4 regions of the Shewanella sp. DNRA4 genome follow, and region 2 is predicted to be linked to each of the others. Evidence: predicted binding sites of a transcription regulator. Region 2 holds the regulator's gene; each other region holds the start of a gene.
The links. Region 2 encodes MetJ, which represses methionine synthesis genes. Its sites were predicted from a motif close to TAGACGTCTAGACGTCTA; they were not measured.

Region 1: the regulator MetJ is predicted to act here: its motif matches at 2,817-2,834, upstream of msrA (peptide-methionine (S)-S-oxide reductase MsrA).
Region 3: the regulator MetJ is predicted to act here: its motif matches at 3,290-3,307, upstream of metE (5-methyltetrahydropteroyltriglutamate--homocysteine S-methyltransferase).
Region 4: the regulator MetJ is predicted to act here: its motif matches at 2,619-2,636, upstream of metH (methionine synthase).

What each region holds. Positions count from the first base shown of each region.
Region 1 covers NZ_JABAIP010000010.1:190,687-198,610, forward strand. The annotation lists gene seqA (replication initiation negative regulator SeqA) at 1-480, shown strand, start outside; gene pgm (phosphoglucomutase (alpha-D-glucose-1,6-bisphosphate-dependent)) at 551-2,203, shown strand; gene msrA (peptide-methionine (S)-S-oxide reductase MsrA) at 2,325-2,804, opposite strand; gene astE (succinylglutamate desuccinylase) at 3,083-4,117, shown strand; gene HG547_RS12760 (thiamine pyrophosphate-dependent dehydrogenase E1 component subunit alpha) at 4,280-5,458, shown strand; gene HG547_RS12765 (transketolase C-terminal domain-containing protein) at 5,462-6,439, shown strand; gene HG547_RS12770 (dihydrolipoyllysine-residue acetyltransferase) at 6,449-7,924, shown strand, end outside.
Region 2 covers NZ_JABAIP010000023.1:42,922-50,845, reverse strand. The annotation lists gene metF (methylenetetrahydrofolate reductase) at 1-176, opposite strand, end outside; gene HG547_RS19815 (bifunctional aspartate kinase/homoserine dehydrogenase II) at 466-2,859, opposite strand; gene metB (cystathionine gamma-synthase) at 2,871-4,034, opposite strand; gene metJ (met regulon transcriptional regulator MetJ) at 4,257-4,571, shown strand; gene HG547_RS19800 (sulfite exporter TauE/SafE family protein) at 4,679-5,422, shown strand; gene nrfD (NrfD/PsrC family molybdoenzyme membrane anchor subunit) at 5,570-6,514, opposite strand; gene HG547_RS19790 (4Fe-4S dicluster domain-containing protein) at 6,517-7,083, opposite strand; gene phsA (thiosulfate reductase PhsA) at 7,096-7,924, opposite strand, start outside.
Region 3 covers NZ_JABAIP010000014.1:82,738-90,661, forward strand. The annotation lists gene HG547_RS15890 (efflux RND transporter periplasmic adaptor subunit) at 1-536, opposite strand, end outside; gene metE (5-methyltetrahydropteroyltriglutamate--homocysteine S-methyltransferase) at 909-3,179, opposite strand; gene HG547_RS15900 (LysR family transcriptional regulator) at 3,380-4,285, shown strand; gene HG547_RS15905 (HDOD domain-containing protein) at 4,345-5,073, opposite strand; gene HG547_RS15910 (TonB-dependent receptor) at 5,610-7,568, opposite strand; cobalamin riboswitch at 7,677-7,906, opposite strand.
Region 4 covers NZ_JABAIP010000005.1:120,917-128,840, reverse strand. The annotation lists gene HG547_RS06980 (iron ABC transporter permease) at 1-337, opposite strand, end outside; gene HG547_RS06975 (ABC transporter ATP-binding protein) at 334-1,221, opposite strand; cobalamin riboswitch at 1,345-1,541, opposite strand; gene HG547_RS06970 (histidine phosphatase family protein) at 1,717-2,439, opposite strand; gene metH (methionine synthase) at 2,738-6,472, shown strand; gene HG547_RS06960 (hypothetical protein) at 6,911-7,648, opposite strand.

The DNA of each region.
Region 1 (7,924 bases), on a different contig from region 2:
GCCTCTGACATTCTCCGTCGATTACTCGGCCTGTCCGTCGATACGGTTGAGCAGGCGCAGCCACAGGCTATCAGCCAACCGAGCTTAGAGGCTGCAACGCCGGAACCACAATTTGTGCCACAAGTCGAAACCTTTGTCGCTGCAGCTGATTTTAATCAATTGGTGGATGAACATAAGTTAGAACAGCAAAAAGGTGCGGTGGGGCGATTCTTATTTTTGCTCGAGAGCTTGTATCAACTGAACAAAACGCAGTTTGCACAAATCTTACAGATCCAAGGGCGCGATCGTCTTTACTTTGCGCGTTCCCGTGAGGAGTTACTCAAGGCAAGTGCCACTGCAAATCCGAAGGAAATTGGTCAGACGGGTTTTTGGGTAACAACCAACAACAATACTGCGAAAAAGCGGGCCATTTTAGCTGAGGCACTGGTGCAATTTGGCTGCGATGCCCAAATCGCCAACGGCATTGCCGAACGCGTATAACGACTTATCGACGCCGCAATGATGCGGCGTTTCCATTTAATTAACCGATTTTCCAGTAGGAGAGGATCAGGTGGCAATACATCAACGGGCAGGGCAAATCGCGAGTCAGATGGATCTGGTGAATATTCCAAAGCTGATGAGCCATTATTACAGCATTAAACCTAATGTGGATGCTGCGGAGCAGCGTGTCACATTTGGCACTTCTGGGCACCGTGGAACGGCGTTTCAAGGCAGTTTTAACCAAGATCATATTTGGGCGATTACTCAAGCCGTGGTCGATTATCGGCAATCGGTGAATATCGAAGGGCCACTCTTTTTAGGTATTGATACCCACGCTTTATCTTATGCCGCCTATGTATCGGCGATTGAAGTGTTAGCCGCCAACAAAGTGACGGTTCATATCCAGCAAAATGATGGCTTTACGCCAACACCTGTGGTGTCCCACGCCATTATTTGCGCTAATCGCGCCGCGGCGCTGAGTGGTGCCGCCTTAAGCGATGGCCTCATTATTACGCCGTCCCATAATCCGCCGCAGGATGGTGGGATCAAATACAATCCGCCCCACGGTGGTCCTGCTGAAGGTAATATCACCGCATGGATTGAATCCCGTGCCAATGATTACCTGCGCGCTGCGCTCAAGGGTGTGAATAAGCTCGCTTATGCCGATGCGTTAGTCTCTGGTTATGTGCATGCCATCGATTTAATCACGCCCTATGTGACGGATTTAGAAAATGTCGTCGATATGCATGCCATTGCAAAGGCCAAACTTAAGTTGGGTGTCGATCCATTAGGTGGTTCGGGTATCCATTATTGGTCACCGATTGCCAAGCACTATGGCATCGATATCACCTTAGTAAATGATAAAGTCGACCCAAGTTTTAGCTTTATGTCACTGGATAAGGACGGCAAGATCCGCATGGATTGCTCATCGCCCTATGCAATGGCGGGGTTACTGGCCCATAAAGAGTCCTTCGATCTATGCGTGGGTAATGACCCTGACTACGACAGACATGGTATTGTGTGTCCGGGCACTGGGCTTATGGACCCCAACCACTATTTAGCGGTAGCGATTGATTATCTGTTAACCCATAGACCAGAGTGGAGTGATAGCTTAGCCATTGGTAAGACATTGGTATCAAGCGCACTTATCGACAAAATTTGTGCCTTTCACGGTAAAAAATTGCTCGAGGTGCCCGTTGGCTTTAAGTGGTTTGTCGATGGCTTAGCCGAGGCGACCATTGCCTTTGGTGGTGAGGAGAGTGCGGGCGCCGCCTTCCTGCGCCGTGATGGCACGACTTGGTGTACTGACAAGGACGGTTTTATTTTAGTGCTGCTCGCAGCCGAAATGCTTGCGGTCACAGGTAAAACGCCGGGACAACGTCATCAAGAGTTGGTCGCGCAATTTGGTCAAAGCTTCTACAAGCGTATCGACAGTCCGATTAGCCTTGAAAACAAAGCCAAATTTGCCAAGCTTAATGCCGAGACCTTGAATGCTACTATGTTGGCGGGTGAGAACATTGAGGCCGTATTGACCCATGCGCCGGGCAATAATGCTTCAATTGGTGGCATTAAAGTGACCACGGCGAATGGTTGGTTTGCTGCGCGGCCATCGGGAACTGAGGCGTTATTCAAGATTTACGGTGAGAGCTTTATCAGTGAGCAACATCTTGCCGATATCATTAAGGACGCACAAGCCCTGATTGATAAGGCCCTCAGCGCCTGATTTAGCGTTTACGCATTCTTTTTACCGATAAAAAAACGCACTCATAGAAATCCTATGAGTGCGTTTTTATTTGCAGCGATTGTAAGGTCAAATTATTCAGGTTTGAGCTTAATCGCTAAGCCTAGTACTCGATATGGCAACTTGGTAAGTTATTCTTATCGATATAGTTTTGGTGATATTCCTCTGCCACATGGAATTGCTGTAACGGCACAATCTCAGTGACGATATGACGCAATCCCCAACGACCTGAACGGGCAAAGGCCAGTTTTGAGGCTTCGGCCGCCGCTTTTTGCTCACGATCATGGAAGAAAATGGTACTGCGGTATTGAGTACCAATATCGCCGCCCTGCATATTGAGCGTGGTCGGGTTGTGGTTTTTCCAAAACACATCTAGTAACTGGTCGTAACTTACAATCGCAGGGTCAAATTCTACTTGTACGACTTCAGCATGGCCTGTCTTACCTTTTTTGACTTCCTCATAGGTGGTCGCTTCGTTATTGCCACCCATATAGCCGCAGGTCGCGTTGGTCACGCCGTTGACTTGTCTAAAGAAATACTCTACGCCCCAAAAACAGCCGGCACCGAAAGTTGCTAACGCCATGATAAATCCTGATAGAAGTCTAGATGGCTAAGGATTGTGATAAAACTCATCCCTAAAAGCAAGTGTGTCGACAAAATTAATCCTATGTCGACCAAATGCGGCTAAGATGCTGTTGTTTTGCCGCGAAATGCGCTTGTTTGACCAGAATGACAGAGTAACGGCCTAAAAACTTGTGTTAGTATGGATGCGCTTTTTAAGGCGGGTAGCTATAAGTGGCATGAAACAGGCAGTTATTGCCATCACTCCCGTCTTTAACACGCTATTATAAGGAGAATTCTGTGTTACAAGCTCTGTTAGATTCGAAGGATTTTCTCGCGCTGACCCTCGCTAATCCTGAAACCCTCGGAGATGAGTTTAGTTTCGCCTTAGGGGAACATACTCGAGTCGAAGTGTGGGACACGGGCGTCATCGTCTTTGAGCCTGCACAAGCCCAAGGTAAGGATGTCATTCTCTCCTGCGGTGTCCACGGTAATGAAACCGCCCCCATCGAACTCTGCAATACCTTAATCAAACAGCTTCTCCAACAAAAAATCATCGCCAAACAACGCACGCTCTTTCTTATTGGTAACCCTTTAGCGATTAATAACGGCACTCGCATTATCGACGAGAACATGAATCGTCTGTTTAGTGGCGAGCATTCAAATCCTCCCGGCTTAGTCAATCCTGAGCGGGTGCGGGCGAAAAAATTAGAAGTCTATGTTGACCGCTTCTTTAAGGGCGCCGCCGCAGGGCGCCAGCGAATTCACTACGATTTACACACGGCGATGCGAGCGTCAAAACACGAAAAGTTTGCGATTTACCCCTATCGTCCCGGCCGTGCTTACAGCGCCGAGCAAATCATGTTTTTAGCAGCCAGTGGCGTGGATACTGTGTTATTTCACCATGAGCCAACAACCACCTTTAGCTATTTTTCCTCCGAGCAGTATGGCGCCGATGCCTTTACCATTGAATTAGGTAAAGTGTATCCCATGGGGCAGAACGATATGACGCGTTTTATTGCCACCCAAGAGATGTTTATGCGCCTTATCACCGACAAACCCTTGCAGCTTGAGCCATTTTCGGCAGATAAAGTGAATCTGTATCAAGTGTGCCGCGTGATTAACAAACATTTTGATGATTTTGAATTTACCTTCGCGACCGATGTCGAAAACTTCAGATCTTTTCCAAAAGGCTTTGTCTTAGCCCGAGAGGGGGGGCAAGAAATTAAAGTAGAACAAGAGGTTGAATCTATTGTATTCCCTAATGCCAAGGTGCCCATTGGCAATCGCACCGTGATTTGTTTGATCCCCTCAGTAGCGCCGAACGTTCGTTAAGTTTGTAAAGCAATATATACATGCAAATTGGGGATTAGTTGTCATTTGAACTGTGCCAACGGTTGATAGGTAGTTTACGTTAACGTAATGTTCATCCGGCATATTCGTATAAATTAGGCGCTGCGGATCTTCTGCAGCGTAACGAGATAACAAGAGCACAATATGAGCAAAGCAACACTCAACACTGATACAGTGCACCGTGTCGGCTTCTTGGATAAGGCATCGCTTCACATTCCTATCCTTCGAATTCTACAAGCAGACGGCACTACCTATGAAACCGCGGTTTTGCCTGTTATAGATGAAGCCTTAGCCACCAAAATTTATGATACTTGCGTGTTCACGCGGGTACTCGATGAACGTATGCTTGGCGCACAGCGTCAGGGACGGATCAGCTTCTATATGACCTGTACGGGTGAAGAGGCGGCGATTGTCGGCAGTGTCGCTGCACTCGATCCTGAGGATGTGATCCTTGCGCAATACCGTGAACATGCGGCGCTGCGTTATCGCGGTTTTACCACTGAACAGTTTATGAACCAAATGTTCAGTAACGAAAAGGACTTGGGTAAAGGTCGCCAAATGCCTATTCATTACGGCTGCGCGGCGCTGAACTATCAAACCATTTCATCGCCACTGGCCACTCAAATCCCGCAAGCGACAGGTGTCGGTTATAGCCTGAAAATGCAGGGGAAACGTAATGTTGCTGTCTGTTATTTCGGTGAAGGTGCCGCATCGGAAGGCGATTTCCATGCCGGATTGAATATGGCGGCGGTGTTAAAATGCCCAGTGATATTCTTCTGCCGTAACAATGGTTATGCCATTTCTACCCCAACGGAAGAGCAATTTGCCGGTAACGGCATCGCCAGTCGCGGTGTGGGTTACGGCATGCACACCATTCGCGTCGATGGCAATGATATGCTGGCAGTTTTGGCGGCAACTCAACAAGCTCGTGCCTATGCGATTGAGCACAACGCGCCAGTATTGATTGAGGCCATGACTTACCGCCTTGGCGCTCACTCCTCTTCAGACGATCCATCTGGCTATCGCTCAAAAGAAGAAGAGGCTAAATGGCAACAACACGATCCGGTCAAACGCTTTAAGTTGTGGCTGATTAATAAAGGTTGGTTAGCCGAAGCCGATGATGCCCAGCGTTACGAAAAGTACCGTGAAGAAGTGTTAGCCGCCGTTAAAGTCGCGGAAAAACTGCCTATCCCTATGCTGGATGAGATTATTGAAGATGTGTACGACAAGCCAACGCCAGCGCTGAAAAAGCAACTGAGCGATCTCAAAGAACACATTAAGAAATATCCGCAATCCTATCCCAAAAGTGCAGGGAGGCTATAAGCCGTGGCAGAAATGAATATGTTACAGGCCGTCAATGAGGCCTTGTCGATTGCAATGCAAGCCGATGAACGCATGGTGGTGTTTGGTGAAGACGTCGGCCATTTTGGCGGCGTGTTTCGCGCCACTTCGGGTTTGCAGGAAAAGTTTGGTCGCAGCCGCTGCTTTAACACGCCATTGACTGAGCAAGGTATTGCGGGTTTTGCCAACGGGTTAGCCTCCAATGGCATGACCGCTGTGGCAGAAATCCAGTTTGCTGATTATATCTTCCCCGCGTTTGACCAGATCGTAAACGAGTCGGCTAAATTCCGTTACCGCAGCGGTAATGAGTTTAATGTGGGAAGCCTGGTGTTCCGTACTCCCTATGGTGGCGGTATCGCAGGTGGTCACTATCACTCACAATCGCCAGAAGCCTATTTTACCCAAACCCCAGGCTTAAAAGTGGTTGTGCCGCGTAATCCAGCGCAGGCCAAAGGGTTATTGCTTGCCTCGATTCGTGATAAAAACCCGGTGATATTCTTCGAGCCAAAACGTTTATATCGCGCCTCTGTGGGTGAAGTGCCCGCCGGTGATTATGAAATCGAGCTCGGTAAAGCCGAAGTGGTACGCGAAGGTAAGGACATCACGTTAGTGGCGTGGGGCGCGCAGATGGAAATCATTGAAAAGGCGGCCGACATGGCAGCCAAAGAAGGGATTTCCTGTGAAATTATTGATCTACGTACACTTGCGCCCTGGGATGTGGATACGGTTGCTGACTCAGTGAAGAAAACGGGGAGACTGCTCGTTAACCACGAAGCGCCATTAACGGGTGGATTTGCGGGTGAAATTGCGGCCACAATTCAGCAGGAGTGTTTCTTGTATTTAGAATCACCCATCAGCCGTGTATGTGGTTTAGATACGCCATACCCACTGGTCCATGAAAAAGAATATATGCCCGATGCGCTCAAAACATTTGAAGCCATCAAAGCATCAGTGAACTTCTAGGAGTCCGGTATGATTAAAGATTTTATTTTGCCGGACATTGGTGAAGGCGTTGTCGAGTGCGAATTAGTCGAGTGGTTGGTGAAAGAGGGCGATACGATTGTTGAAGATCAGCCCATCGCCGATGTGATGACCGACAAAGCCTTAGTGCAAATTCCTGCACCATTTGCTGGTGTAGTCAGTAAGCTATATTACGCTAAAGGTGATATTGCTAAGGTGCATGCGCCACTTTATGCCGTTCAAATTGAGGCGGAAGAACCGTCGAGTCAAGTCGCACCTCAAACCGTCGAACATTCGGCACCAAACCAAGCTGCAATCAGTGCTGCTAGCAGCAGTATTGAAGAGTTTCTGCTGCCAGATATTGGCGAAGGTATTGTTGAGTGCGAGCTGGTCGAGTGGCTAGTGCAAGAGGGCGATACTGTGGTTGAAGACCAACCCATCGCCGATGTGATGACAGATAAAGCTCTAGTGCAAATTCCCGCCATCAAAGCGGGTAAGATTGTCAAATTGCACTACCGTAAGGGCCAGTTAGCGAAAGTACATGCGCCACTATTTGCAATTGAGGTCGAAGGTGGCGTTAGTGCACCAGTCAGTCATGCACAAGAGACGACTAGCGCTAATACGAATGTTGCCGCTCCAACAGCTTGTGCGAGCGTAAGTGCGACGCAAGAGCCTGCTCGCCAAGGTAAAGCCTTAGCAAGCCCTGCCGTTCGCCGTATGGCGCGAGCCTTAGATATCGATTTAAGTCGCGTACCTGGGAGTGGCAAACATGGCCGTGTGTATAAGGAAGACATTACTCGCTTCCAAGCGCAAGGCGGCGCAGTGCCTGCCATTGCGCCAGTGGCGGTAGCGCCAACTGTTGCTCAATCAACTGTTTCTACTGCAGTAGCAAGCGCTGCACGGGGTGACATTGTTGAGCCTATCCGTGGCGTGAAAGCCGTGATGGCGAAAATGATGGTGGAATCGGTATCAACCATTCCACACTTCACCTATTGCGAAGAGTTTGATTTGACAGACTTAGTCGCACTGCGTGAAAGCATGAAGGCCAAATATTCTTCCGACGAAGTTAAGCTGACCATGATGCCATTCTTTATGAAAGCCATGTCGTTAGCCTTAACGCAGTTCCCAGTGCTTAACAGCCAAGTGAATGCGGATTGTACGGAAATCACCTACAAGGCGCGTCATAACATAGGTATGGCGGTTGACTCTAAGGTGGGATTACTGGTACCAAACGTCAAGGATGTGCAAGATAAGAGCATCCTTGAGGTCGCTGCCGAGATCACCCGCTTAACCAATGCTGCGCGTAGCGGCCGTGTGGCGCCGGCGGATCTTAAAGAAGGCACAATTTCGATTTCAAATATTGGCGCCTTAGGTGGCACAGTCGCAACGCCGATTATCAATAAACCGGAAGTCGCGATTGTCGCATTAGGTAAGTTACAAACTTTGCCTCGCTTTAATGCGAAAGGTGAAGTGGAAGCGCGTCAGATC
Region 2 (7,924 bases):
GTCACAGACACAAATTTAGGATTCAGCGGCTCTAAACGGCGGATAGAGTTCCACAGGATCTGTTCCATTTCGGGGGTTGATGGCGGGAAAAACTCAAAAGAAACATTAATATCGCCATTAAGTTCAGACAAACTTTGGTTTAGCGAATGTGAATGTTGTGCGTGATGAAAAGCCATGTGTATTTCCTCAACCGCCCGAGTGCGACAATTATCGCGACTGGTACGACTATTAATGCAGTAGTTTAATCCATATGGACGTTTGGACGTCTATATGTCCATATACTAGAGAAACTGGCTGTTAAGTCAAGCCCAAAAATCCCCATTTGTGGTAATTTCTGCCCCATAGATGAGTCTATTTATTCTAGACAATAAAAAAGGACTCGAATGAGTCCTTTAAGTTTATGAATATAGGCAAAATCAACTTGAAGATACGGGGTTTAGTCTCTTCAAGTGTCTGGGTTTATGACTACTCTTGCAGCAGATCGCGGCAGATCTGTGTTAGATCCGATTGTACAGCTGCCGCCGTCACTTCGCGGCCAGCACCCGGTCCACGGATAATCAGCGGATTACCTTGATAGAAGGCTGAGCGGATCACAAACACATTGTCACCGGGCGTGAGGTTGGCGTAGGGGTGGCTCGCATCAATCCACTGTAATCCCACCTCGGCTTTAAGGACTGCGCCGCTATTATCCAAGGAGGCGACATATCTCAGCACTTTGTTTTGTTCCGCTGCTGCGCCATATTGCTGCAATAATTCATCATCTAGCTCACCGATACGGGCAAGGAATTGCTCCAACGGAATATCCGCTAAATGGGCAGGCACTAGGGAGCGCAGCTCAATATCCTCAAGCTCGATTTCCAGACCGATTTCACGGGCTAAAATCAGCAACTTGCGCTGCATATCGCGACCAGAAAGATCGTCGCGGGGATCTGGTTCGGTAATCCCTAGACCACGCGCTTCAACCACTAATTCCGAGAAAGGTTTGCTGGTATCGTATTTCTCAAATAACCAACACAGGGTGCCAGAGAAAATCCCACCCACGGCTTCAACGCTATCGCCACTGTTACGCAGATCGTTTAAGGCGTGCTGAATAGGTAAACCCGCGCCGCAGCTGGCGTTATAGCGCCAAAATAAACGGCGATAACCGAGTTGTTCTTTAAGCTCGCGATAAAAAGGCAGTGGGCCAGAGCCCGCGAGTTTGTTTGCGCTGACCATATGGATGCCGCGCTCGAAAAATTCTGGATATTGTAGGGTTAAACTGGCGCTGGCGCTGATATCTAATGCAATCAGTTCATCGCAGTTAAGTTGTTCTAATTGTTCAAATAGATGCTCGTACTGCCAAGGAGTCGCTTCTGTATCAAATTCCTGCTGCCAGCTTTCCAGATCCACACCAGTGGACTTAATCAAAGCTTTACTGGAAGTCACCAGACCGACTAACTCGACTTGCGCTTCAAGCTCTTGATTTAACGAGGGAGAGACTGACTTAAACAGCTTCACCCACGCCTCGCCAATATTGCCCACGCCCAGCAGCAATACGCCAATGCGTTTGCGCGGGCCAGCGCAGCGGCGATGTACTTTTTGCGTCAGCAGATTAACCTGCGACTGTGGCACTAAGGTCACAAGACTTAAGTCACCACTGAACAAGGGCTTAGCATCACGACTCAGTAAACGGGCAAAGCTGCGGCGATAATGCTCGGCATCGGCACTCACGAGTGCCACTAAGCCAAGCTCGGTATTAATTTGCAGATCTCTAATGCAGAGGGCTTCGGCCTGCGCATCCAATAATTTTTGTACTTGTTTTTGGTTTTCAGCGGTATAGGCAAGCTCAAGCCGTTGATGCGCCGATACCCAATGTGCCAGTGGCGTTAATCCCGCCTCCACCAATTGCTCGAGCAGACTGGCCACATCACCCGCGATCTTAAAGCCAAATAACACCACGGCATTTAGATTGGTCACCACGGGCGCACTCGCTGATGAACTGTGCGGCGCAATCAGGGTAAAGTCGGTGTGGGAGGCATAGCTTGAACGCACAGCCAAGCTCACCTCAGTGTTAAACAGCGGCTGCAAAGTACGTGAATGCAACACGGGTGAGCCTAAACGCGCCAAACGGTCGGCTTCAGCAAGGGACATGCTCTTGAGTAATTTCGCATCATTGATCTTATTCGGGTCAGCGTTAAAGACCCCTTCAACGTCGGTCCAAATGGTCACGCGCTCAATGTCGGCAAGGCTAGCAATTAAGCTGGCGCTAAAGTCAGAGCCATTGCGGCCAAGCAGCAAGGTATCGCCGCGCTCGTTAGCACAAATAAAACCGGTGATCACTAGGCGCTCGTTAGGGTGGGCCGCCAGTAAGGCTTGCACTTTGGCGCGGGATTCTTGCACACGAATTTGCGGCACGGCGGCCTCATCGGCCACTAAAATCGAGCACGCATCAACATGGCTTGCGGCCACGCCCGATTCGCGCAGCAGCGCTGCCATCAGGCGCGCCGACCAACGCTCACCAAAACTCACCACATGGTTAATTTGGTAATCATTGCGTACATCTAAAGATAATAGACTGATTAACTGAGCTTTATCCGTGGTCAAACGTTCGCGTAAATCCCGCGCTTGCTCGTTAGATAATAATTGCTCAATCAAGCCTTGCTGATAGCTGATAAGGACTTGTAATTCTTCTTGCCATAATTGGTTGCTATCGCGCAGGGACAATAATTTATATAAAAAGTTAGTGGTTTTACCCGCGGCAGACACCACCACCAGATCATCACTGTGGCCATGGGTTAACAGAATATGGGCGACTCGGCGGTAACAATCGGCATCGGCTAAGCTGGAACCACCAAATTTATGTAAGTGACAACGTGCCATCTATTATTCCTCTACTGACAAGCCGCTACGGCGGCCAATCCTGCTTGAATATCTGCAACTAAGTCGTCGGCATCTTCAATACCAACCGACAAACGTAATAGGGTGTCTTTAATACCAGCTTCAAAACGCGCCTGCGGCTCCATCGCTCTGTGGGTCATGGTCGCGGGCACGGCCACGAGGCTCTCGACGCCGCCTAAACTCTCAGCAACACTAAATAAACTTAAGGCATCTAAAAAGGCAACCACTTCGGCCTCGCCGCCCTTAAGCTCAAAACTCAGCATAGCGCCAAAACCTTTTTGTTGCTTGGCGGCAATGGCATAACCGGGATGATCCGCAAGACCTGGGTAATACACTTTACTCACGACGGGGCTATTACTCAGTAACTCCACAATCCGCTCGGCATTGCGTTGGTGCTCACGAATGCGCACGGCCAAAGTACGCAGGCCGCGCAGGGTTTGATAACTGTCGAAGGCAGAACCCGTTAAGCCTAAGGTGTTCGACCACCAATGTAAGGTCTCACCAATTTGGGGATCTTTGGCGATCACCGCGCCGCCCACCACATCGCTATGACCATTAATGTACTTAGTGGTGGAGTGGATAACGATATCGGCGCCGAGCAATAGCGGTTGCTGCAAAATCGGTGACAGGAAAGTATTGTCCACTATCACTAACGCACCGACGGCGTGGCTTGCCTTGGCAATAGCTTCGATATCAACCACCCGCAGTAATGGGTTGGATGGGGTTTCAATCCACACCATTTTAGGTTGCTGGGCAATCGCTTGCTCAAGTGCTTGGCTGTCGGTTTGATCGACCACCAGCAGTTTAAATTGGCCTTTTTTCGCCAAATTAGTAAATAAACGATAAGAGCCACCGTAACAATCGTGGGGCACCACCAGTAAATTATCTGGGCCCAGTAAAGTGGTCACTAAGGTAATGGCTGCCATGCCAGTACAAGTCACTACACCGGTTGCGCCCTTTTCCAGCTTTGCTAAGGCATCGCCTAAGATGCTGCGGGTAGGATTGCCGGAACGGCTGTAGTCAAATTCGCGAGGATTTTTATGACCATCGAAGGCGTAATTCGTCGACAGGTAAATTGGCGGCACCACGGCGCCATATTGAGTATCGCTTTCGATACCCTGACGCACTGCCAATGTGGCTAATTGACGCTCGGTCACTAATTTGCCTGCGGTCATCGGGAACTCCTAAGTTCGCAAAGAGATGTCTGGACGTCTAAATGTACCTAAGCCCAGTGGTATCGTCAATAGGCGTTAAGACGTTTAGACGTCTAAACATAAAGAAATCTGTTTGCAATCGCTAAGAAATAGTAGCAATAATTTGACTGTAATCTGTAAGGGTTTAAAATCTGCCCCGAATTTAGCGTTATAACAGGTGAGTCAATGACTGAATGGAATGGGGAATACATCAGCCCCTATGCTGAACATGGCAAGAAGAATGAACAAGTAAAGAAAATTACTGTGTCTATTCCGCTCAAAGTGCTAAAAGTCCTCACGGATGAACGTACGCGTCGTCAGGTCAACAACCTGCGCCACGCAACGAATAGCGAACTGTTGTGCGAAGCATTTTTGCATGCCTACACCGGCCAGCCTCTGCCTGATGATGCCGATCTGTCGAAAGAGTGCCCAGACAGCATCCCCGCTGAAGCGAAGCGGTTGATGGACGAAATGGGGATCGAGTGGGAAGACATGGAATAACGCTTAAGCGTCCATAATCCTGCCGTAACTAATTATTAGGGATCGTTAATGCTCATCCGGCGTGGTGGGTTAAAGTAACGATCCCTATTTTGTTTTGATGGAATCCTATGTTCTCCTTGATCGATCCACAAACGCTTGCCATCGCGTCTGTGATTGTGTTTTTAGGTGCCCTCACCCAGAGTCTGATTGGGTTTGGCTTAGCCGTGGTCGCCAGTCCGCTGCTGTATATCGTCGATCCCCAATTAGTGCCTGCCCCCGTGATTGTGATGGGATTTTCCATCGCGCTACTCACCCTATTGCGTGAACGCGGCCATTTAGAATTCAATGGCTTGCAATACGCACTCATCGGTCGAGTGCCCGGTGGCTTTATCGGTGCTAGCCTATTACTGTTTGCGCCGCAGCCGATCCTCGGCTTGGCGATTGCCGCGATTGTGACGGTTGCCGTGGTGCTCAGTTTGTATAAATTCAGCCTGCCGGTAAACAAAGCGACTCTGTTTGGCGCGGGAGTCGTCTCGGGGATCTTTGGCAATATCGCCGCCATTGGTGGTCCGCCGATGGCGATTTTATTGGCGGGTAAGGATGCTTCGCAGTTTCGCGCAGCGTTATCGGCCTTCTTTATCTTTAGTTCGACCATTGCCTTGGCGATTCTTGGGGTGACGGGCCTACTCGAAATCAAGCACTTTTGGCTTTCGCTAATGCTATTGCCCTCGGTCTTTTTAGGCTATCTCGTGGCGGGCAAACTGGTAGGCAGTATTGATAAACATAAGACCAAGATGGCGACCTTAGCCCTCTGCGCTATCAGCGCCTTAGTGCTCACGGTCAAATCAGTGATTGAGTTATTACCGCAATAATCTCCCGCCAATTGCAGTCAATCGCAGCCATAAAAAAAGCACCGTTTAACGGTGCTTTTTGCTTGCAGGGGATGGGTGATTTACGCCATCGGTATTGCAACGAACTTCAGTTAATTGTTAACTGAGATCTCGTTAACTCTGCTCTCATTAACTTAAGTAGCTTTGGCCCGCATACACAATAAAGTGTCTCAGGGCGAGCACGCCGGTTAAGCTGGCACAGGCCACCATAATCATTGCGCCCTTAGTGTGGCGAGTCGCTGCGGGAAGCAGCATAAACAGCAATGGCACACCAAAGCCAATCCCCACGACACCAATCCAGAATACGCTTGCCCACACGCCAGAGGTGAGTGATGCCAGTGCCGCAGCCGCCGCACCGCCCTTAAAGTACAAGGCGCAAAACAACATAAACAGGAACATGATTTCGATTGCCATCACTGGCAGCTCTAAGCCATGCATTTTAGCTAAGGTCTTGTCGTGGCTATCGGTTTTGAACATCACCAGCGCCAGCACCGCATTGGCCGCCGCACCCGCTGATAAACCCGATACCAAGAACAGTGCAGGCAATACCGCAGTGTTTAGCATCGGATAGGCATTCATCGCCGAGATTAAGAAGCCTGTGTAAGCGCCCACACCAATGGCGAGGACAAACAACAGCACTTCAATCAGCTTTCTAAAGGGCATCAGCAGCTTAGCGATAGGTGTGAGGAAACCTAAGCCCCACTTTGGCAAATCGTCACGCAGTACTAAAATCGCGTAGGCAAATGCCAAGGGTGAGTAAGCCAGCAGCGCTAATACCCCAATCGCCATTACTGATTGGAAGTTATAGTTAATTAAGATCAACCAGAAGTGGAAAGGCTTAGTTAAATCAAACACTAAACAAGCCAAGCCTAAGCTGATTGCCACAGGGCCAATAATCGCCGCGGCCTTGAGGATATTGCTCTCAACTTGCGTTTGTTCTTGATTAAACCAACGCAAACCAATGCCAATCAGCAAACTTCCGGCGGATAAACCCGCCATAAACAAATACACGGCGATGACCCAGTGCCAAGTGACGGGATCATATTGCGCCATATCGCCCCAAGTATTGTTCATAATCAAATCCCCCCTCTTTTGGTAGGAACGCGATATACCCTAGGTTTAGTGCCTAAATGGGTCTTATCTTGGTAAGTGATCTTAGTGTTGAGCAGTGTGGCCACTTCACTTTGTGGATCGTTAGCATCGCCAAACACCAATGCATCGGTCGGACATACAGTCACGCAGGCTGGTTGTTCTCCACGGGCCAAACGGGTGTCCTTACAGAAGTTACACTTGTCAGCCACTTTGGTTTCGGGATTCATAAAACGCACTTTGTAAGGGCACGCCGCCACGCAGTACATACAACCCACACACTTGTCGCCGTGGATGGAGACAATGCCATCTTCGCCCACGTAGGCCGCGCCCGTTGGACACACCTTCACACAGGGCGCATCTTCACACTGCTGACACGACACTCTGTGGTACTTAAAGTGCAGATGGGGCATTTCGCCATAGGGCCCTTCGACTCTCACCTGTAAACGGGTCACCCCTTCTGGTACGCCGTTTTCACTGCGGCAAGCCACGTTACAGGCTTGGCAGCCGATGCACTTGTTCTCATCGTGCACCATCACATATCTTTTCGTCATTTGAGCCTCCAATTAGCGTTTTGCCAGCGTGACGCCAGTGGTGTGTACCGTCATGCCACACACAGGTGCGGTAACGTGGGGCAGTAAGTTTCCGCAGTGGATACCTTTGCCTGTCGCTCTAACCAACTCTTTGTTTTTAGAGCCAAAGCCCATATAAGCAAACACGGTATCGGGGCGAATGCCTGGGGTGACTAACGCATGACCTTCCTCTGTACCTACGCTGCTGGTTAAGCGGATAGGATCGCCATTGCTGATGCCTAATTTACTCGCGGTATCTGGGTGAACCCATACGGCGTTATCCGACATCAAATTCGCCAGCATGGGCACATTGTGGGTCGCGCCATTGGTATGTACCGCAACCTTACCTTGGATAAAGTAGAGTTCATTAGGCTTTTTAAGCTGCACTTCGCGGAACTTAATCACCCCGCGTCCTGGCGCCATGGCTTCAACCTTGGCTGAGGTCAATTCAATCTTGCCGCTTGGGGTTTTAAAGCTGAGTAAACTGCCGTAGGTGCCGTCTTCATCCGCAGGTTTGGCATTGGCATAGGCCTTAGTAAACTCGGCCACCATCTTAGGTTCGCGCAGCATGATGGGCTTACCAAAGCTAACAAAACCTTCGTCTTTGATCCGGCGCAGCAGCTCTGTGTCGCGGTTTACCTGCAATAGTTGCAGGGTCTCCATGTTTTCCCATGGATAGAATTCACTCAGCCCCAGTTTGTGGCCAATATCTTTAAAGATCTGCCATGAAGGACGAGTATCGCCTAGGGTTTCAACCACCCGTTGGCGCACATAGTAGGCAGGGTTTTTACCTGACTTGTCAGCGATTTCCTCATCACGCTCA
Region 3 (7,924 bases), on a different contig from region 2:
ATTCTGGCACTGTCGACATTAATTTCAGCCTGTTGTTTTTGCGCTTCTAACTGCTCAAGCTCGGCTTGATACACCGTGAGCGTGGCTTCGGCGGCTTCAAAGTCTGCGCGGGAGCTGGCCTTATCGGCGAGCATTTGCTGCTGACGGGTATATTCGAGTTTTGCCTGACGTATTTGTGCCTGCTTAGCACGATACTGGGCATTGATGTTTTTAAGGGATGCCAGCGCATTTTGCAGGTTGTTTTGCTGGGCAAGGCTATCGATTTGCGCGATAAGATCGCCTTTTTTCACCTCTTGTCCTAGCTCCACAGGCAAACTCAGAATTTGCCCCGAGACTTGCGCGCCCACACTCACCAGCTTGGAGGCCTGCAACATGCCGTTGGCGAGCACCGAGTTTTCAATATCGCCGCGTCTAACGGGCTCCGTCACATAGCTTGGGGCCGCCTCGGGTTTATGCAACAGAAAATAAGCGCCGCCCCCAAGGAGGATGAGGCCGCTTAGGATCAATATCAATTTACGCTTTGAGGATTTTTTCATCTGAATCTAGGTGTCCATCAATGCCAATGGGCGCAAGCGTGTATCTTGCGGGAAGAAAAATAGTGCTGTCAGTATATAGAGTTAGCTAAGCGCAGTAGACGAAGGAAGTGTCGATATCAGGTAAAGATTTGCAAATATCTGTGTAGAAGTTTGCGCCCTAGATCTTTAAATATACGGATAACACTTTGAACCATATAAATCCGTGTTACTTGAGATTGTCTGCATACCTCAAAACTAAAGGGTCATGGCGTGAAACGCTGATTTTTATAAGCCAAGGTCTGTATAAACAACCAATAGCAAAACAGGGATACCTTAGGTATCCCTGTTGTTTACGCTATGCCAAAGAGGCATTCATTGCAGATTTTACAGTGCTTAGCCAAGGCGGCGACGTAGTTCACGGGTCGCATCGACCATGTTTTTCAGCGCGGGTTCGACTTCAGCCCAAGTGCGTGTCTTAAGGCCGCAATCGGGGTTAACCCACAGTTGGCGCACTGGCACTTTTTGCGCCGCTTTTTCAATAAGGTGCACCATGGCCTCAACACTTGGCGTATTGGGCGAGTGGATATCGTAAACGCCAGGGCCAATTTCATTTGGATATTCAAAATCTTCAAAGGCGTTGAGCAGTTCCATGCGTGAGCGCGAAGTCTCGATGGTGATCACGTCCGCATCCATGGCGGCAATCGCGGCAATCGTATCGTTAAACTCGCTGTAACACATATGGGTATGGATTTGGGTTTCATCAATCACACCCGCCGCACTCAGTTTAAAGGCATTCACCGCCCAATCTAAGTAAGCCTGCCACTCGCTTTGCTTTAATGGCAATCCTTCACGGAAGGCTGGCTCATCAATTTGAATAATGCCAATACCTGCATTTTGTAAATCCACCACTTCATCACGAATTGCCAGCGCCAATTGGGTGGCAATGGTATCGCGGCTGATATCTTCACGGGCAAACGACCAATGTAGAATCGTCACCGGGCCCGTTAGCATGCCTTTGACGGGTTTGTCCGTCAGGCTTTGGGCAAATACAGCCCAATCAACCGTCATGGCTTTCGGGCGACTCACATCACCATAAATCAATGGCGGCTTAACGCAACGAGAACCATAACTCTGTACCCAACCATTTTTGGTAAAGCCCACACCTTCGAGCTGCTCACCGAAGTATTCCACCATGTCATTACGCTCGGCCTCACCGTGTACCAGCACATCGATACCAAGTTTAAGCTGGCGGTCTATGGTATCGCGGGTCACTTGCTGCAACTGCTCAGTATATTGAGCATCGCTTAGCTCACCCTTGCGCCATCGACTACGTAGTCCACGGATTGCCGGTGTTTGTGGGAATGAGCCAATCGTAGTCGTTGGCAACAATGGCAAACGGTACTTACGCTGCTGCACCGCTTGGCGCTCAGTAAATTCGCTCACACGTTCATAGTCGGCTGGGGTCAGCGCATTCACACGGGCGATCACTTTAGCATCCGCCGCCTGTGCTTTAGCCTCACGGCGAGCCACGCAGGTGTTAACTATCGCTTTGGCCGCGACAGACTCAGGGGCCAGCAGCAATTGACGCACATTCGCCAGTTCCAACAGCTTTTGCTTAGCAAATGCGAGCTGCTGACGTAGCGCCGGCGCGAGCGTTGTCTCTACCTCTAAATCCACAGGGCTGTGCAGCAGTGAACACGAAGTGCCAATCCATAAACGCTGGCCTAAGTCTCTGGCAACACTGCCGATACGCTCGACAATCTGATCAACCTCTGCCGCCCACACGTTACGGCCATTAACTACGCCAGCTGACAGAATTTGATCTGGTCTTAATGCATTAGCAAACAAGGCCAATTGTTCAGGGGCAGTCACTAAATCTAGGTGCACCCCCGCCACCGGCAGCGCGGAAACCAATGCCTGATGATGGCTAATGCTGCCATAGTAACTGGTGAGTAAAATCTTCACTTGAGCCGTTTTAAGCGCTTGATAAGCTTCGCTAATCGCTGCTTGCCAATCGGCGGCTAATTCGAGCGCCAAAATCGGCTCTTCAAGTTGCACCCAAGTCACGCCCTGCGCAGCGAAACGCGCGAGAATGTCGGCATAGGCCTTTAACAGATTTGGCAATAGGCTGAGTTTATCGAAATCCTGCTCCACGGTTTTGGCCAGATACAAGTAACTCACAGGGCCTAACAACACAGGCTTGGCTTGATAACCTAAGGACTGCGCCTCGGCCACTTCATCAAAAAACTGCTCATAAGCGATAGAGAACACTTGGTCTTGCTTAAGCTCTGGCACTAAGTAGTGATAGTTAGTGTTGAAATACTTAGTCATTTCCGAGGCTGGCGCATCGATGCCACTTGGTGCGCGGCCACGGGCAACGCGGAATAAGGTATCAAGATCGATAGCACCCTCACCACGGTGGCGATCGGGGATAGCGTTTAGGGTCGCACTCAGGGTTAACACTTGATCGTAAAAGGCAAAATCCCCTACTGGCACTTGCTCAATTCCCGCAGCCACTTGCCATTGCCAATGGGTGCGCCGCAACTCCTTAGCCACCTCATGCAGTTCAGCTTGAGTGCTCTCACCACGCCAGTATTTTTCAAGGGCAAACTTTAATTCACGACGACGCCCGATACGGGGAAAACCAAGACTGTTTAATTGCATACCATATCTTCCTTTATTTGAGATAAGCCATATTCGGCACTAGCACCCAGCTGATGGTGTTTTCTTGGCAACTTTTCGCATTTAAGCCTAGATAAATCACAATGGGCGTCTGGACGTCTAGAAGTTTATTGTGATAGTCTCTATGCCAGCAACCGAATTGATTTCAAGCACAACATGAGCGAAATTCACTTGGAGTGATCATGATCGAACTAAGACATCTGCGAACCTTAATGGCCCTGAAGGAAAGTGGCAGCTTGGCGGGCGCAGCCAAAAAACGTTTTGTCACCCAATCGGCTCTCTCCCATCAAATTAAGGAGTTAGAGCAACGAATTAACTCGCCCATTTTTGTGCGTAAGAGCAAACCGCTCTCCTTTACTCAGGAAGGTGCACGCCTGTTGCACCTCGCCGAGGAGATCCTGCCTAAGGTGTTAGAGACGGAAACCGATCTCAAAAATGGGCTGGAAACTGAAACCAATCAGCTCAGAGTCGGGATTGAATGCCACAGCTGTTTTCGCTGGTTAATGCCAGTGATGGAGCAATTTAGGCAAGATCATCCCCAAGCAGAGTTAGATCTCTCAAGCCGTCATCTATTCGACTCGCTCAATGCCCTAGAAATGGGCGAACTGGATATAGTGCTGACCTCAGATCCCGTGCCAGGTCACTCGCTCGCCTATCAGCATTTGTTTGATTTTGAAGTGAAGTTAGTGGTTGCTAAGGATCATCCCTTAGCGAAAGAAGCCTATGTTACACCCAAGCAATTGGCGCGCTTGCCGATAATCAGTTATCCGGTGCCACTGGCGCGTTTAGATATTTACCGCCACTTTTTAGAGCCCGCGGGCATAGAAGCCGGCGAGCAAAAAACCTGTGATTTGACCATGATGTTATTGCAGCGCATCGCCTGTAAGGACGGTATCGCCGCCCTACCCAATTGGTCTATCAATGAGGGACATGGTTTGAGTTTAGCTTCAGTCAAACTCGGCCAAGAAGGCTTAAAACGCCCGCTATTTGGGGCTTATCGCCTCCACAGCGCGAACTCGGCCTTAGTGCAAAACTGGCTGCAACTAGTAGCAAGCGAAGGCTTAGCCCGCCAGCAAAAAACCAATTAAGCGTTGAAATATTTAACAAAAAAGCCTGCTATTGCAGGCTTTGTTTTTATGGGTGGTGCTTAGAGCGGGTTAAGCAATAAACCACGCATTGACAATACCCGGCGCAGAATTAACCCGGGGGAATTTTGATTACGGGTCTGGCGCAGATTGTGGGCGATCATAAACTCTTGGCGCAGATCTTGGTCAAGATCTAAGGCTTCAAAGGCTTCGATGGTTAAGGTTTGTTGCTGATTATCGATCAAAGACTTAATCACACTTAGCGGGAAAGATTGCTCAGAGCTGGCATTCAAATAAGCAAATGCGGTTAAGGCAATAATCTGGCCGAACACACTAAACAGCGCCAAGGTTTGCACCTCATCGGGGTCGATATCGACATCCGGCATATCAACTAAGCTGTCAACCGCATCAGTTGCTATATTTTCCGTGAGTTTCCAATAACCTTGCACCAACTTCTTATAGGGTTGAGGCAATTCATCGAGGCGTTCTTTCAAATAAAATGTAAAGGCGTAACGGTAAATATTAACTTGGCCCAAACGAATTAAGGCATCTTTTAAAGAGCGAGACTTAGGGCTAACCACACCAGAAGCTTGCGCCGAATTGCTGCGCATCAACATATGGGCCGCTAACGCGGGATCACTCGAAATAATATCGATCACATTACGAATATCGCCTTCGGCAAGAATGGCCTTTTTCAGTGGAATTAAGATCCCACGGCGGCCAATGACTTGCTCTTCATTCGCTATGATGGCTCTCACTTGAGTAAAAACCTGTTGCTCAAGATCTGTCATAGGACACTTTACACCTGTTAATTAGCTATAAGATGATTCGAATACCGCTCACATCATACCCAAACTACAAAGAATTTCAGCACTAAGTCGTAGAATAATTGCGTTAACCCTAAAGATGATGTGCTTTATAGTATAAGCAACGACTTAGCCTATACCAATCGTATTAAATATCTGTTCATTCAGCGGGAATTCAACGCGCTTTAGACAAGGCGAAGGCTTGAAGGCATAGTGGTGCTCTGTCGAAAGCCTTAAACACAGTATAAAGCGCGTTGCCATACAGTTAACATCAGCCGCCCTTCGGGAGCCTCACAGGCATCCCACTCCGGTGTTACATTGACTTAAAAGGGAATGACCATTTCTGCGTCAATGCGCCTTGGATTGAAATGCCTGTGAGGCTCTGAACTGATTAGATATTTAATGTGATTGGTATTACACCCGTAGAGATTATTTTTCTCTGCACCAAACGACAGAAATAACAAAGCCAGACAACGTCTGGCTTTAAAATGCGCTAAATCACTTAATTATTAGGGTTCAGCTTAGAAACGGTAGCCAACAGTAAAGCGAATATCACGGCCTCGGCCTGAGTAATAGCCGTCATAGGTTCCACCAGCATAATAACCAGCACTGACATAGTCTTTATCGAACAGGTTATCGATACGCAGGCTCGCTAACCAGGCGTCACGGGTATAGTTAAGTGCCAAGTTACCTAAGACATAACTAGCCAATTTATCGCCTTGGTTAGCATTATCGCCTTCGATAAAGCGATCGCCCGTATAAATGGCCTCGGCAAAGACTTGAAAATGTTCGGCAAAATCCATGCTGACATAACCGCGTCCCGAATGCTCGGCTACCCAAGACAATTTCTTGCCATCATTTACCCCATCGGTAAATTCGGCATCGATATAGTTGTACTCAAGACCTAGTTGCAACGCTTTAGTCACCTGCCAATCCCAATCGGCACTCGCGCCATAACGGCGTGAAGCGTCCGCATTAACGTTAGCGCCTTGAAAGCTACCACCAACGGGTTTTTCAGCACTCGGGTCGAAGACAATTTCATCTTCTAAATCGAGGCGGTATAGGCTCACTCGCAAAGTTTGGCTGGCAACAGCCCAATCCCAACCCGCTTCATAGGAGCGGCCGGTCTGCGGCTTTAGGCCAAAAACATCCTTCGGGGTGTAGGCTTGCTCATCCACCTTAGCGAAACGGAAGTTTTCATCGCCACGTAGATAGAATCTGTGCTCGGCGCTTGGGCGGTAATTTAAACCGAACTCGAATGCAGTGGCATCTTCATCTAAATCGATACCATTTGGATAGACATTACCATCGACCAGATCGTCAGTCACCCGCGCATAACGGCCGCCCACCACATAGCTTAAGGTGTGGCTTAATGGCACAGTGGCTTGCAGGTAAGCACTTTGCATTTCCTGCACATTGCTGCGCGCCATAGAGTCAAACTCTGCCTTACCGCGGCTGATATCCAAACCAGTCACTAGGTTTAGCTCACCTTGACGGGTACTGTAGTTGGCGAGCGCCTTAGGGCTAAACATCAGCAGTGAGCGAGTATTATGGCTCTGGTCCCAATTGAGTGAGCTGACTAAGGTATCGCTGTAATCTAAATCCGCCGCTAATGCCCAGTTTTGATTAAGCTGATGCTGATAGCCCGTACGCGCAGCAGTGGTCATTTCATGGGAATATTGCTTATCGTTCCCAGAGTAACGTGGATTGTCTTTAAATTGATCTTTAGTCAATGCCCCTGGATTTTCGCGGTCATCATCGTAGTAGCTGGTTTCAACAAAGAACGAATCAGTCGCCGTTTTATATTGAATGCGGCCAAGGATAGAACCCGTTTCATTGGCGTTATGCTGACGATAGTTGTCACCTTGGTTGTAGCTTCCGGTCAAGAAATAGCGCCAATCCTTGTTGATTGCGCCAGACACATCGCCGCGACCTTCATAGGTATTAAAGCTACCGCCGGATAATTGCACGCTGCCACCCGTATTTTCAGGCGACTTAGTCACAATATTGATCACACCACCCACGGCTTGATCGCCATAGAGCACGCCCGCACTGCCGGATAAAATCTCGATGCGTTCAACCTGATTTAAGGGAATTGCATTCAGGCTAGGCGCAGCAATATCAATGTTATTCAGACGGCGACCATCGAGCAAAATCAAGGTGTTGTTTACCGCTGTGCTGGCGCTAAAACCGCGCATCGCAAAGCTAGTACCAATATTGTTATCCGAAATTTGAATACCGCTCTGACCACGTAAGACGTCAGTCAAATTAGTCGCGCCACTCATTTCAATCGACGCGGCATCAATCACATTCACATTAGCGGCAATATTTAACGGGGTCTTATCAGCACGGCCAATCACCACGATATGCTCATCGACGTTGGCGGCATGAGTTTCATCAGCAGCCACAGCGGGCGCGATAATTGATACACTGCAAAGGCTGCCAATCAGCAGCGCAATTTTGGTTGGATGTGTTCCCATTTTACCTTTAACTCCTACAAGGAAAACGGGGCATTAGCGCCACGATACCGTTGATTCAGTAGAAAACACTGATAGTCACTATCGCATTTTGAGATCTGCCCACCGAAATCTCAAAAACACCTTTAGGGCCGGTCTCCGGACTTAGGCTATATCCATCTCAACTTGAGATGAACGCGAAACTGACCTTTACACACTCGATTTCAGTGTTCATCGTGAACGCCTATCAAATGCGGTCGTCTCTCACCTTTTACCGTTGCGGGGGCAGTGCCAGAATTTCACTGGCTTCCCGATTATCTCGCGACTTCATCATCGCAAGCACCACAGAAGGTTGACTCAAAATTAGGTTCAAAGGGCGT
Region 4 (7,924 bases), on a different contig from region 2:
TGCGCGTTACGGTTTGCAGCACACTGCCCGCTAAAGACAGCCCCGCCCCCGCCACAAACGCGAGCAATATCCGTGGCAACCTTAATTCCATCACAATCCGCTCCGTCATCGAGGCGGCAGTTGACGCATCGTCGTTGGCGAAAAATTGATTGAATAATTTAATAAACACATGCAGCACATCTAAAAAGCTGATATTTGCCGCGCCAAAACTGGCGGCCGCAATCGGGGTCAGCAGAGCAAAACCCACCAAGCCAAGAATCAGCCATTGCTGGCGGGTTAATGGCGTTAAAATATGGGTTAAAAGATTCATCATTATCAGCTTAAACGTGTCAATCATGGCGTGTTTATCTCCCCGTTGATGTTATGGGGAGCGGATACAACCACATCATCCGTCGGTGATTTTTGATAACCATAAAAGTAATTAATTAAAGGATTGGCATGTTGTGGATGGGGCATCACTTGAGCGCAAACACCAAAAACTTGGGCAATGCGCTCCTCTGTTAATACCTCACTCGGCGTGCCCATGGCGCTCACTTGCCCCTTATCCAGTAGCAGCAAACTATCACACAGGGCACTTGCTAAATTCAGATCATGAATAGAGGCAATGACACTAATGCCAAGGCTTCGAACCAGCTCCAAAATTTGTATTTGATAGCGCACATCGAGGTGGTTTGTGGGTTCATCTAAAATCAGTAACTGAGGTTGTTGCACAATAGCGCGGGCAATCAGTGCCCGTTGTTTCTCGCCACCGGAGAGCCGCTCATATTGCTGATAGCGCTTATGGCTAAGACCTACCTTTTCAAGCGCCTTGATAATTTTTTCACTATCACCGCTGGAATTAGTATCGAACATCCCTTTGTGGGGCGTGAGCCCCATAGCAACGAGTTGCTCTGTGGTCATATCAAAATAGTGCGGCGTATCCTGCTGCACCACAGCTACTTTGCAGGCAAATGCCTTGGGCGAAAGCTCGTTAATATCCTGCGAAAACAAACTGATTTGCCCCAGAGTTGGGCGAATAAAACGATATATACAACGCAGTAAACTGGATTTACCCGCACCGTTAGGGCCGATTAATCCCAGCATTTCACCGCGTTGTAGGGCAAAGTTAATCCCTGAAAGAATGGTTTTGCCTTCGATGGTCCAACTCAATTGGCTGACATTGAGTGCCACATTAGCTAGCACCGCCGAAGATTGCACATCTGTTGACGTGGAAGGCTTCATTTAAAGCAGCTCCCACAGGCATATGTTGTACCCAAACCCAGTAGCACCATGGGCCACAGGGCGAAACGTATCAATATCATTTTCTGCTCCCTCGAGTCACCCGCTCGAGAACTAAGGCTGCACGCAGCGAAAACAGAAATAGGCAGGTCTCCTGACTTGTAGCAAAGAAGGTTCTAGGTTCTAGGCTCTAGATTCTAGGCACTTCTTTTTACTACTCACAGTTGCGGGTACAGTTCGGGCTGGCTGACGGGCAGCACCCCGATTCCCTATTATGTTTGGGTTGATCCGGCGTTTATAACGACTATTGCCTTAAGCGAATAGCGCAGGATAAAGCGAAATTCCCAACACCTATTTCTGCGACATTTAAACTTAGCGAACACAATGCGCTATCTCGCTCAAACGTCAGGGAAAAGCATTATCCTATATCTTGCTCATTAGGCAATGCAGTTTAAATCAGAAAATTTTCATCATCCCATTTAGCATGAGATTTCAAACTCAATCACCATGGCCCGATGGCCAGTCTAAGCGCCAATATCGAGTCCCATGTTTATCTTCGAGTACATTAATCGTCACCACCGCGGCAACCGGTAAAGTAAGTTGACTGTAAAACCCTACCGTTCTCACCGCCCCCAACGCTCTTGCCATTAAATGACGGATCACCCCGCCGTGGGTCAGAACCCAAATATTGGCTGTGGGTGCATTGGCATTACGCTCGCCGTGGGCCTGTTCATCATCCAACGCCAGCAGGGCAAACTCTTTATTGAGGATCAGCTCTATTGCGCCATCGATACGAGCCTCGAAACTTGCCATCGTTTCTCCATTGGGCGGCGACACGGCCCAAGGATCTTGCCAATAGGCCGCCATGCGCTCGCCATCCTGTTGATATAACTCATCGAGCACGCGACCATCCCAATCGCCAAAATCCATTTCTTGTAGATCCTCCAGCAGGTTGACCTCAAGCGGCGAAGGCGTTGGTGCCGCTAAATGTGAACTCTCAGACAACCTGGAATGCGGCTCCAGCGCCAACACCTTGGCAAATTCAGCGCAGCGCCTTGAGGTGGAGCTGTAAATACCGTGGCACACAGTCGCCTGCGCCGCCACTGCTGCCGACATCTGCCGCCAGCCCTTCTCGCTCAGTGGAACATCGACTCTGCCACGTAAAATCGCACCGCCTTCGCATTCCCCGTGGCGTAACAGTAATAAGCGAACTTGTTTCATATATGCCTTTTAAAAATCTTAGAACCTAGAATCTAGGTGCTAGGAACAAAGCCTAAAGACTAAAACCTAAAACCTAGAGCCTAGAGCCTAGAGCCTAGAGCCTAGAGCCTAGAGCCTAGAACCTAGATTCTAATGACTTTGACTTTCACCTTGCCCTGACAATCCGATGTCGCGTATTATGGACGTCTATACGTATAAATGTCCAAACCATAACGAACGACATTCAATAATAAAATGCAATTTACCGCAGAATTGCATATTTTTGGACTCAACTTAGCTGTAGTAAAGGTAATCATTTATGGCGATATCTCTCCATCGAGCCAGCCAAACACTGGCAGACATTCGCAACCAGTTGTCAAAGCGCATTCTGATTTTAGACGGCGCCATGGGCACTATGATCCAAGGCTACAAGCTAGAAGAAGCCGATTACCGTGGCGAGCGTTTCAAGGATTGGCATACCGACGTTAAGGGCAATAACGATCTTTTAGTGCTCACGCAGCCACACATCATCAAACAAATTCACACCGACTACCTATTAGCCGGTGCCGATATTATTGAAACCAACACTTTCAACGCCACCACTATCGCCATGGCCGACTACGATATGCAGTCGCTGTCCGCCGAGATTAACCGTGAAGGTGCGCGCCTCGCCCGTGAGGCCTGTGATGAAATCGAAAAAGCCACGGGTAAACCACGTTATGTTGCCGGTGTGTTAGGACCCACTAACCGCACTTGCTCTATCAGCCCAGATGTGAACGATCCCGGATATCGCAATATCCACTTTGATGAGTTAGTGACCGCTTACTGCGAATCGACCCGCGCCCTGATTGAAGGCGGCGCCGATATCATTATGGTCGAGACCATCTTCGATACCTTAAACGCCAAAGCCGCACTATTTGCCATCGAAACCGTGTTCGATGAACTCTTTGGCGCAAATTCGCCAGCGCGTTTGCCCGTGATGATCTCAGGCACCATTACCGATGCCTCTGGCAGAACCCTGACCGGGCAAACCACCGAAGCCTTTTATAACTCCCTTCGCCATATCAACCCCTTATCCATCGGCCTTAACTGCGCCCTTGGGCCAAAAGAGCTGCGTCCCTACGTTGAAGAACTGTCACGCATCGCCGAATGTTATGTCTCGGCGCACCCTAACGCGGGTCTACCAAACGAGTTTGGCGGTTACGATGAAACCCCAAAAGACATGGCCAGCGTTATCCAAGAATGGGCCCGTGAAGGCATGCTCAACATTATCGGCGGCTGCTGTGGTAGCACGCCCGAGCATATTAAGGTCATTCGCGAAGCCGTAGAGCCGTTTGCGCCACGGGTATTACCCGAGATCCCCGTCGCCTGCCGTTTATCGGGTTTGGAACCGCTCACTATCGACGCCCAAACCCTGTTTGTGAACGTGGGTGAACGTACCAACGTCACGGGTTCTGCTAAGTTCTTAAAGCTGATCAAAGAAGGCAAGTTCGAGCAGGCGCTCGATGTCGCCCGCGAACAGGTAGAAAGCGGCGCGCAGATCATCGACATCAACATGGACGAAGGCATGCTCGATGGCGTGGAGGTGATGCATAAGTTCTTAAATCTTATCGCCTCTGAGCCGGATATCAGCCGTGTGCCGATTATGATCGACTCCTCTAAGTGGGAGGTGATTGAAGCGGGCCTCAAATGTATTCAAGGCAAGGGGATTGTGAACTCTATCTCCTTGAAGGAAGGCGAAGAGAAGTTTATCGAGCAGGCAACCCTAGTGAAACGCTACGGCGCCGCGGCCATTATTATGGCGTTCGACGAGCAAGGCCAAGCCGACACTAAGGCGCGCAAAGTCGAGATCTGTACCCGCGCCTACCGCGTACTGGTCGATAAGGTGGGTTTTCCACCCGAAGACATTATCTTCGACCCGAATATCTTTGCCATTGCCACGGGTATCGATGAGCACGATAACTATGCCGTCGATTTTATTGAAGCCATTAAAGAGATTAAGGCCACCCTGCCCCACGCGATGATTTCCGGCGGGGTGTCGAACGTGTCCTTCTCCTTCCGCGGTAACAATCCTGTGCGTGAGGCGATTCACGCGGTATTCCTGTACCACGCGATTAAAGTCGGCATGGACATGGGTATCGTTAACGCGGGCCAGTTAGCGATTTACGATGATATCGACCCCGAGCTTAAGGATAAGGTCGAGAACGTGGTGCTCAACCTGCCCTGCCCAGTTGAAGACTCAAACAACACCGAGCAATTGCTTGAGATTGCAGAAAAATTCCGTGGCGATGGCTCAAGTAGCGCGAAAAAAGAAGACTTAGAATGGCGCTCATGGCCGGTTAATCAACGTCTCGCCCATGCGCTGGTCAAAGGTATCACCGAATTTATCGACGAAGATACTGAAGCGGCTCGCCAAGCAGCCTCCCGTCCGCTGGATGTAATTGAAGGCCCGCTGATGGACGGTATGAATATCGTCGGCGACCTGTTTGGCTCGGGCAAAATGTTCCTGCCACAGGTGGTCAAATCCGCGCGGGTGATGAAAAAGGCCGTAGCCTACCTCAATCCCTTTATTGAAAAGGAAAAAGTTGCAGGTCAGTCTAACGGTAAGATTTTGATGGTCACTGTTAAGGGCGATGTGCACGATATCGGCAAGAACATAGTCGGCGTGGTGCTCGCCTGTAATGGCTTTGAAGTGTTCGATTTAGGCGTGATGGTGTCGGTAGAGCGCATTCTTGAGGCGGTGAAAGAACACAATATCGATATTATCGGCATGTCTGGGCTTATCACCCCAAGCCTTGATGAAATGGTGCATAACGTCAAAACCTTCCACCGTGAAGGGCTCACCATTCCAGCAATTATCGGCGGCGCGACCTGCTCGAAAATCCATACCGCGGTGAAGATTGCGCCCCATTATCCCCATGGTGCGATTTACATTGCCGACGCCTCCCGCGCCGTGCCTATGGTCAGCAAGCTCGTCAGCAATGAAACTCGCCAAGCGACTATCGATGAGACCTACGCCGAATACGACGATATGCGCACCAAGCGTTTATCGCAAACCAAGCGTAAGGAAATCGTCTCGCTAGAGGCCGCCCGCGAAAACCGCTGCCAGCACGATTGGGCAAACTACACCCCGTTCAAACCCAATGTGCTGGGTCGCCAAGTATTTGAAGACTATCCATTAACCGATTTAGTTGACCGTATTGACTGGACCCCCTTCTTCCGCGCGTGGGAGTTGCATGGCCATTACCCTGAAATCTTAAGCGACAAAGTAGTCGGCGTTGAGGCGCAAAAGCTGTTCGCCGATGGTCAGGCGATGCTTACAAAAATCATCGAAGAAAAGTGGCTTACCGCCAAGGGCGTGATTGGGCTATTCCCCGCCAATACTGTCAACTTCGATGATATTGAGCTGTACACAGATGAGACTCGTACCGAGGTTGAGCTGACCACCCATCACCTGCGGATGCAACTTGAGCGGGTCGGTAACGATAACTTCTGTCTGGCCGACTTTGTCGCGCCCAAAGACAGCGGCGTTGCCGACTATATGGGCGGCTTTGCGGTCACCGCAGGTCATGGGATTGATGAGCATGTCGCCCGCTTTGAGGCCAACCATGATGACTACAACGCCATTATGCTCAAGTGTTTAGCCGACCGTTTAGCCGAAGCCTTTGCCGAGCGGATGCACGAGCGCGTACGTAAAGAGTTTTGGGGTTATGCCGCCGATGAGCAGCTCGATAACGAAGCGTTAATTCGTGAGAAATACAAGGGCATTCGCCCTGCACCGGGTTACCCCGCTTGCCCGGATCACACCGAAAAAGGCCTGTTGTGGGAACTGTTAAAGCCGAATGAAACCATCGACTTAAATATTACCGAAAGCTACGCCATGTTCCCTACCGCCGCAGTATCCGGCTGGTACTTTGCCCACCCGAAATCCCGCTACTTTGGCGTGAGTAATATTGGTCGCGATCAGGTGGAGGATTATGCGAAGCGTAAGGGGATGACAGTTGCAGAGACGGAGAAGTGGCTAGCGCCAGTGTTGGATTATGATCCTGAATAGAGAGTGATCCAGAGTAAGCTGGATCGGACTTACGCTAACGCGGTTTGAAAAGCTGATTCAAACTTCGTTTGAAATTTTAAATCAAAGTCGTGGAATTCCATTCCACACCAGGGCAAGAAGGGGATCAACAGCAATCCCCCTCTTGCATCTCCCCTTGCCGCCCCTAGCGAAGTTACATGCATTGAATACTGGCTTCGTGCTTATTCGAAAATCGCTAACGCTTCCGATGGGGCGTCCCTTCCCCCCGAAAGCTACGCAGACGTCCTGTCTGCGTCACGCGATTTTCTTCAACGCCCTTCAGCAACTTCGCAGGGGATAGGTGAACTTCTGCTGCTTTTGTGTTGCTCGCTAGCCATGCAAAGTATGCCGAGTAATGTTTACTACCAATTTTAGAGATTTAGCAATGGATTTCCAATTAAACATTAAAGCGATGAGGATTTAATCTCTAGGATAAATATCATTTTTCTTAAACCATTTTTCTACAGGTGTAGTAATCCAATTTAAGCAATCTCCATCATTATTTCGCTGTGTGCATTGGCTATCATTTGTCTGTACTTTTACTATATTTTCTTTTACTTCTATAATAATACCAACTGAAGAATCATCACCTACAGATAAGTTAGATCTAAAAGAGCGAACCTTATCTTCATAAGCATTAATTTTTTTACTCTCTTTCATTTTCCAAGCTTTGAACTCTTTTATAGACGTCACATCTGATGGTGCTGATTCAATTAATTTTCCATCTTCAAACAATCCGTGATCTGTACAACGTTGGCAACCAATAAACTTACAGTTACAACGGTAAGAAAACGTACCAAATCCATTAAACTTACTATTCAGCCATTCTCCCTCATAGTAGTCACAACCAGAGGCTGGACCACATTCTTGCCATTTGCCTTTCCCTGTCCGCTTCCCATCGACCCAATCCCCTTCATATACCCTACCACTTTGCCATGTATAGGTACCTTTTCCATGTAAATACCCATCTTTAAATTCACCTTTATAGGTATCCTTTCCTGTTGAAACTCCAAAACCATTAGCTTTACCAGCTACACAATCTCCCTCATAAGTTCCTTGAACATCAGGATCTTCAACCCAACATTCTGAAGGGTTTGAATAAGCAGATTTTGATATAAAAAGTGCTAAACCAATTAGCAAAGCCTGTTTCAATTTCATTTATCGCCATACTCCATGCAAATTATTGTTAGATTTTTATATTATTAGTCTATCGGCAGTTAATTAGGTAAAAATGACCATATAGCTAAATTCTCATGCCAATTTGCTGATTCTAAATTTACTTTTTTAGTCCTCTTCCACTACAAATAAATCAGGCAGCGATACATCAGGCCGATACATCAGGCTATCGATACATCACCGATACATCAGGCGATACATCAGGAGGCGATACATCAGGCCACCCAAAATAAAACAAGAACATAATGTACTTTATGA